3 regions of the Streptomyces sp. NBC_01750 genome follow, and region 2 is predicted to be linked to each of the others. Evidence: riboswitches for the same ligand, from Rfam matches in the RefSeq annotation. Region 2 holds a riboswitch; each other region holds the start of a gene.
The links. A riboswitch is a leader RNA that binds a small molecule or an ion and turns the genes downstream of it on or off. The one in region 2 is predicted to bind cyclic di-AMP.
Positions count from the first base shown of each region.

Region 1: linked by a shared signal. The riboswitch ahead of OG966_RS24850 (C40 family peptidase) and the one ahead of OG966_RS16315 (transglycosylase family protein) in region 2 are both predicted to bind cyclic di-AMP.
Region 3: linked by a shared signal. The riboswitch ahead of OG966_RS34220 (M23 family metallopeptidase) and the one ahead of OG966_RS16315 (transglycosylase family protein) in region 2 are both predicted to bind cyclic di-AMP.

Region 1 is NZ_CP109137.1:5,452,779-5,454,974, reverse strand. It holds gene pcrA (DNA helicase PcrA) at 1-607, opposite strand, end outside; cyclic di-AMP (ydaO/yuaA leader) riboswitch at 894-1,056, shown strand; gene OG966_RS24850 (C40 family peptidase) at 1,059-2,196, shown strand, end outside.
Region 2 is NZ_CP109137.1:3,651,828-3,654,023, reverse strand. It holds gene OG966_RS16320 (transglycosylase family protein) at 1-687, shown strand, start outside; cyclic di-AMP (ydaO/yuaA leader) riboswitch at 954-1,134, shown strand; gene OG966_RS16315 (transglycosylase family protein) at 1,138-1,824, shown strand; gene eno (phosphopyruvate hydratase) at 2,106-2,196, shown strand, end outside.
Region 3 is NZ_CP109137.1:7,580,511-7,582,706, forward strand. It holds gene OG966_RS34215 (alpha-galactosidase) at 1-177, shown strand, start outside; cyclic di-AMP (ydaO/yuaA leader) riboswitch at 608-781, shown strand; gene OG966_RS34220 (M23 family metallopeptidase) at 786-1,772, shown strand; gene OG966_RS34225 (SGNH/GDSL hydrolase family protein) at 1,943-2,196, shown strand, end outside.

The DNA of each region.
Region 1 (2,196 bases), 1.8 Mb from region 2:
CGCTGAAGGACTTCGGCGGGAACTTCTTCGGGTCGAGGTCCAGATCGCGGCAGACCAGTGCCATCAGGCGCTTGGAGTCGGCGGCGTCGTAGATCGAGAACGACGAGGTGAAGCCGAGCCTCTTGGACTCCCGGCGCAGGATGCGGACGCACGCGCTGTGGAAGGTCATGACCCACATGGCGTTGGCGCGCGGGCCGACGAGCTGCTCGACGCGTTCCTTCATCTCGCCGGCGGCCTTGTTGGTGAAGGTGATCGCCAGTATCTGGCCGGGGTGCACACTGCGGGTCCCCAGCAGATGTGCGATCCGGTGGGTCAGCACCCGGGTCTTGCCGGACCCCGCCCCTGCCACGATGAGCAGCGGCGACCCGGTGTGCACGACGGCGGCACGCTGCTGCTCGTTCAGCCCCTCGAGCAGGGCGGCAGGATCCACGACGGTGCGCGGGGCGCCGTCGCGGTAGTACGGGTCCCGGGCCGGAGGCACGTCGAACGCACCCTGGAAGAGATCGTCCGGGATCTCCTCCGGGGCCGAGTCCTCGGGCGGTGGCGGGTGCTGCTCCGCGCTGGGCTGGAGGTCCGCCAGGAAGCTGTCGTCAAAGAGGCTGCTCATCGCTCTACGAGTCTAGGCCGCCGCAGTGACAGCCCGCGGCCGCATCGGGATACGACTCCGGCGGCGATCTGGGCAGCGACTTCGCGGCAACACCGGCGACACAGCGCGACCGGGCCACTCCGCTGCGATGTCGCACGGCGCCGGCCCCTGGGCGACTCCCCACTCAGTCGCCAAGGTCACGAAAATGTATCGGACATATCGAACATCAACCTTCACAGCAGCCACACGAGTTGGCTACCGTGCTCGATCAGGCGGCCCGTACCCCCCTGGCGACTCACGCCGAATCGGGCGGCCTGCGCCGAATTCGGACTTCCTTCACGGGAGTTCGGAACCGGGGACCCACCATGCACAACCGGGGTGAATCGGACCTGTCTTTCTCGGTCCGTAGGGCGATCTTCCGTTCCGCCCGAACCCGACAGCTAACCCGGTAGGCGGTCCACGGAAGAAGGAGATGCCGGCCTTGGCGTCGCATCGCAAACCGCGTGCCCGTACCGGAATTGCCGGAATGGCAGGTCTACGCGCCAACTCCCCCGCCGTCGGGTTCACGACGGCTGCCCTCGCCTCCGTCACCCTGTTGTCGACGCAGAGCGCCAACGCCGCGCCCGCCGAGCCGAAGCCCTCCGTCGAAGAGGTGCAGAAGAAGGTCGACGACCTGTACCGGCAGGCCGGAAGCGCGACCGAGAAGTACAACAAGGCCAAGGAATCCACCGACGAGAAGCGGCGCGAGGTCGACCAGCTGCTCGACGACGCCGCGAAGCGCACCGACAAGCTGAACGAGTCCCGGCGCACCCTGGGCAACTACGCGGCCGCGCAGTACCGGACGGGCGCGGTCACCCCGACCGCGGCGCTGCTGCTCGCGGACAGCCCCCAGGCGTACTTCGACCAGACCCAGCTGATGGACCGGATGACCGACCGTCAGCGCACCGTCATCGACGACTACGAGACCCAGCGGGCCGCGGCGGCCAAGCAGCGGGCGGAGGCGACGAAGAGCCTCGAGTCGCTCACGGACTCCCAGCAGGCGCTGCGCACCAGCAAGCGGGAAGTCCAGGCGAAGCTGAGCGAGGCGCGTTCGCTGCTGTCGAAGCTCACCGCCGAGGAGAAGGCGCGGCTCGCGGCGATCGAGCGCGAGAAGGAGGAAGCGGCCCGCCGCAAGGCCGAGGCCAAGGCCAAGGAGGAGGCGCAGGCCCGCGCCGACGCGGAGGCGGAACGAAAGCGCCAGGAGCAGGAGCAGCAGCCGGGCACGGGTACGGGCGCAAGCGCGGGCACGGGATCCGGCACCGCCGACAGCAGGTACGCGGCCAAGGCCGACAAGGTCCTGTCGTTCGCCCGTTCGCAGCTGGGCAAGCCGTATGTCTGGGGCGCGACGGGCCCGAGCTCGTACGACTGCTCGGGACTGACCCAGGCCGCCTGGAAGGCGGCCGGCGTGGATCTGCCGCGCACCACCTGGGACCAGGTGAAGGTCGGCACGCGGGTCGCGACGAAGGATCTGCTCCCGGGTGACCTGGTCTTCTTCTACGACGACATCAGCCACGTCGGCATCTACATCGGCGACGGCAAGATGATCCACGCGCCCAAGCCCGGCGCGAACG
Region 2 (2,196 bases):
GGTCTGCAGTTCACCCAGGAGACCTGGCAGGACTTCGGCGGGACGGCCTACGCGCCCACCGCCGACCTCGCGAGCCGCTCCCAGCAGATCGCGGTCGCGGAGAAGGTCCTCGACGCGCAGGGTCCCCAGGCGTGGGCCACCTGTTCGCTGATCGCGGGGCTGACCAACGACGGCGCCGCGACCGGCGTCGACCCCGGCGCCCTGCCGTCGCCGGGGCAGAGCGCTCCCTCGCAGTCGGCCACGACCGCGAAGCCCTCCGCCGGGGCCGCCGAGTCCGCCGAGCCGTCCGCGGACCCCTCCGCGCCGGCGACCCCCAAGGCGTCGACCCAGCCGTCCGGGTCGGCGGACCCGGGCGCGGGGCAGGACGCCGGCGCCGACAGCGGCACCGGAAAGCACCGTGGCACTCCGGAGGAGACAGAGCCGGGCAATACGGACAATCAGCGCGAAGACGGCCGCCATGCCTCGCGAGGTGACAGTGCGGCACGTGACGAGGCCGACAAGACCGGCAAGGCGGACGCCGTGCCCGGCGAGTACACCGTCCGCCCCGGCGACAGCCTGTGGGCCATCGCCGACGAGCAGAAGCTGGCCGGTGGCTGGTCCGCGATCTATGAGGCGAACCGGAAGACCGTCGGTATCGATCCGGACCTCATCCACCCCGGCCAGAGCCTCGATCTGGATCTGAGGTAGCGGCAGTTCGCGGATATATGTCCGAGTTTGACCAAGTGAGACATGGGTCTCTTTGTCCCAACTGGTATATCTCGCCCCCCTGATTGGGTCGTTCCGCTTCTCACCTGCGGAAACGAGAGTTCCCTGAGTGGCGGAATGGGCGATTTCTCCCCGATGTTCGTCTTTGAACATCGGGGAGAGCTGTGTCTACGGTCGGAACCGCTCGCCACCGCGGGCACCACTGACCGTCACGCCGAATCCTGCCGCCGGTCGGGGGGAGCAGTCGTTCGCACAGAGCGCCGAAGGCAGGAGCGGGGGACCCAAGGTAAGCGCCGGGCCCGGCCGTTGAGAGCAGTACGCAACGGCCCACGGACCGGCTTGGGGTGAAGTCGCGCCACGACGCGCGGCCGGGCAACTCACTTGGCCCGAACCCGACAGCTCACCTCGCAGGCGTCGGTGAGGAGTCGTTCCATGCTGTTTTCCAGCAAGAGCAAGCACCGCCGCCCGGCCGCTTTGAATCGGACTGCCCGCATCGCCGCGCTCGCCGGTGTCACCGGTGCCGTCGTCGCCGCCCCGCTGATGGGCGCCACCTCGGCCTCCGCCGCGACCGCCTCCGAGTGGGACCAGGTCGCCCAGTGCGAGGCCGGCGGCAACTGGTCCATCAACACCGGCAACGGTTTCTACGGCGGCCTGCAGTTCTCGGCCTCCACCTGGGCCGCGTACGGCGGCACGGCGTACGCCTCCTCCGCCGACCAGGCCTCCAAGTCCCAGCAGATAGCGGTCGCCGAGAAGGTCCTGGCCGGCCAGGGCAAGGGTGCCTGGCCCAACTGCGGCGTCGGCCTGTCCAACACCCCCTTCGACGGCGGCTCCGCCGACTCCGGCACCACGCAGCCCGCCCCGCAGCCCGCCCCGAAGCGCGCCGAGGCCCCCACCACGCGCTCCGAGCGCCCCGCCGCCCCGGTGAAGTCCGCGAAGCCCGCCGCCAAGGGTTTCAAGAAGGGTGACGGCGAGTACAAGGTGAAGGCAGGCGACACCCTGGGCACGATCGCCGAGGCCCAGAAGGTCAAGGGCGGCTGGAAGAAGCTGTTCGACCTCAACAAGGACATCGTCGAGCGCGCCGACGTGATCTTCCCGGGCCAGCAGCTCCACCTGAGCTGACCCCCGGGTCCTGAACGCCCCGGTCCGGCGCGTCTTCCCCCGTACGCGCCGGGCCGGGGCTCTGTCTGTCCCCGGCCGGTACCGGTGGCCGCGGGTCTCTCCGCCGGCCCTCGTGGCGTTACCCGCAGGTAGTTCACGTGCTGTTTGTCCTGCGTCGCGAGTCTTCGCGCCGTTTTTCGTCCCAGCGGGCGGGCAACGGCCGGCCGATGCCGTGGAGCCGGTTAGGCTCATGTCGCAAGGCCAAGAGACCCTGCATTCTCAGCGTCACATCCCAGAAGGAGATGCTCGTGCCGTCCATCGACGTCGTCGTAGCCCGGGAAATCCTGGACTCCCGAGGCAACCCCACGGTCGAGGTCGAGGTTGGCCTCGACG
Region 3 (2,196 bases), 3.9 Mb from region 2:
CAGCACTACGGCGAACAGCCGCCCAGGCTCAGGCTGCGCGGGCTCGATCCGGCAGCCGTGTACGAGTGCCCGGACTCCGGTGCTGCGCATCGCGGATCCCTGCTGCTGCACCAGGGGCTGCACACCGGACTGAAGGGGGACATGGACGCCACGGTGATCCGGCTCCGGCGCCGCTGAGTGAGCGCGGCCGCTTCGGCCCGGCTGACAGGAGCGGACCCGGCTACAACGCATTCCGGTGGCTGCTCCGGCTCAATCCCCGACGAAATTCCGATGGGCGTGGCATGAATTGGGCAGTAAGGGGGATCGCAGGCTATAAACAGACCATTTCCATTAAATGCCTGTTATGTCCGAATTGGACGATTAGGCATAACGTGCCCCGCCTGTAGGGGAGTGGGGGCGTGGCCCGTGAGCGGGATCATATTCGTGACGGTGCGCGACGGTGCGACGGGGGTTAATTCCGTTGCCTGGGCGGACGGCGAAGATCATCTATTTACGGAGGGTGACGGGAATTTCGCGGCGATATCAGACGGATCATTGGCGGGCGAAAGCGACAGCTTGTCCCGGTCCACCCATTCGTTTACGGTCACGACCAATCCGGACGGACCGCCTAATCCTGCCGCCGTCCGGAATTCCACCCAACAACGTGCGGCAGGAGCGGGGGACCCAGGTAGTACGCCGATTCCGGACTTCCGGACGGCTTGGGGTGAAGTCGCGCAACTGCGCGGCCGGGCATCTCCAGCCCGAACCCGACAGCTCACCACGCCGGCGCCGGAGAGGAATTCGCCATGCCCAAGAAGGGCAAGCACCGCCGCCCCAAGGTCAGCCCGATCACGCGCGGATTCGTCACCGCCGGTACGGGTGGCGCCGCCATCGCACTTCCGCTGATAGGCGCCGCCGGCGCCCACGCGGCGGAAAAGGCCGCTCCGGCCGTGGCCCCGGAAAAGGCTGTGACCGCCGCCGCATCCTCTCCTTTCTCTGCCGGGTCCGCCGCCGCGACCCACGTGGCGCAGAAGAAGGCCTCTCCCACCACGTACTCAGTCGTCCCCGGCGACTATCTGGCCAAGATCGCCGACGAGCACGATGTCCGCGGCGGCTGGAAGAAGCTGTACGCGGACAACCGGGAGCGGGTCGGCGACAACCCGTCGCTGATCCACCCCGGGCTCAAGCTCACCCTCGGCGCGAAGGCGAAGGCTCCGGAGAAGTCGCAGAGCCCGGCAAGCCCGGAGCGGTCCTCCTCGAAGCCGTCCTCCTCGAAGCCGTCCTCGGACTCGGGCTCCTCGGACTCGGGCTCGGCCGTGCAGTCCTCCGCGCCGTCCTCGTCCGGCGACTCGGCGAGCAGCGGCGCCGCCACGCAGACCAGCGCCTCCGGCTTCACCACCCCCGTCGACGGCGCGACCGTCATCACCCCGTACCACCTCGCCGGCGCCATGTGGTCCAGCGGTTACCACACCGGTCTCGACTTCGCGGCATCCTCCGGCACGACCGTCAAGGCAGTCGGCCAGGGCACCGTCGTCTCCGCCGGCTGGGCCGGTGCGTACGGCAACCAGATCGTCATCCAGCAAAGCGATGGCACCTACTCGCAGTACGCCCACCTCTCCTCCCTCGCCGTCTCCTCCGGCCAGAGCGTGAGCGGCGGCCAGCCGATCGGCCTCTCCGGCACCACCGGCAACTCCACCGGCCCGCACCTGCACTTCGAGATCCGCACCGGCCCCAGCTATGGCTCGGACATCGACCCGGTGGCCTACCTGCGCCAGCACGGTGTCTCCATCTGATCCGGCCGATGCGCGTCGTCGCCCTTCCTCCCCTCGTGCCGCCGCCCGCGGCGTGGGGGGAGTCGGCGTATTCCGGGTTGGACGAATCTTGACCGGTGGTCTATATCACCCCTCGTCAACCCCTCCTTACGGTCGCGTAGGTCACATCCGTAAGGGAAAAATGAGGTCTCGTGGCAGACGATTCGAGAACAGAGAACAGTGGCGTATTCGGGTCGTACGCGGCGATCGGTGACAGCTTCACCGAGGGCGTCGGCGACCCGGGCCCCGACGGGATGTACGTCGGCTGGGCGGACCGGTTCGCGGTCCTGCTCGACGACCGGATGCCGGAGCACACCTTCCGGTACGCCAATCTCGCCGTACGCGGCCGTCTCCTTGACCAGATCGTCGAGGAACAGGTCCCGCGGGCGAAGGAACTCGCCCCGGA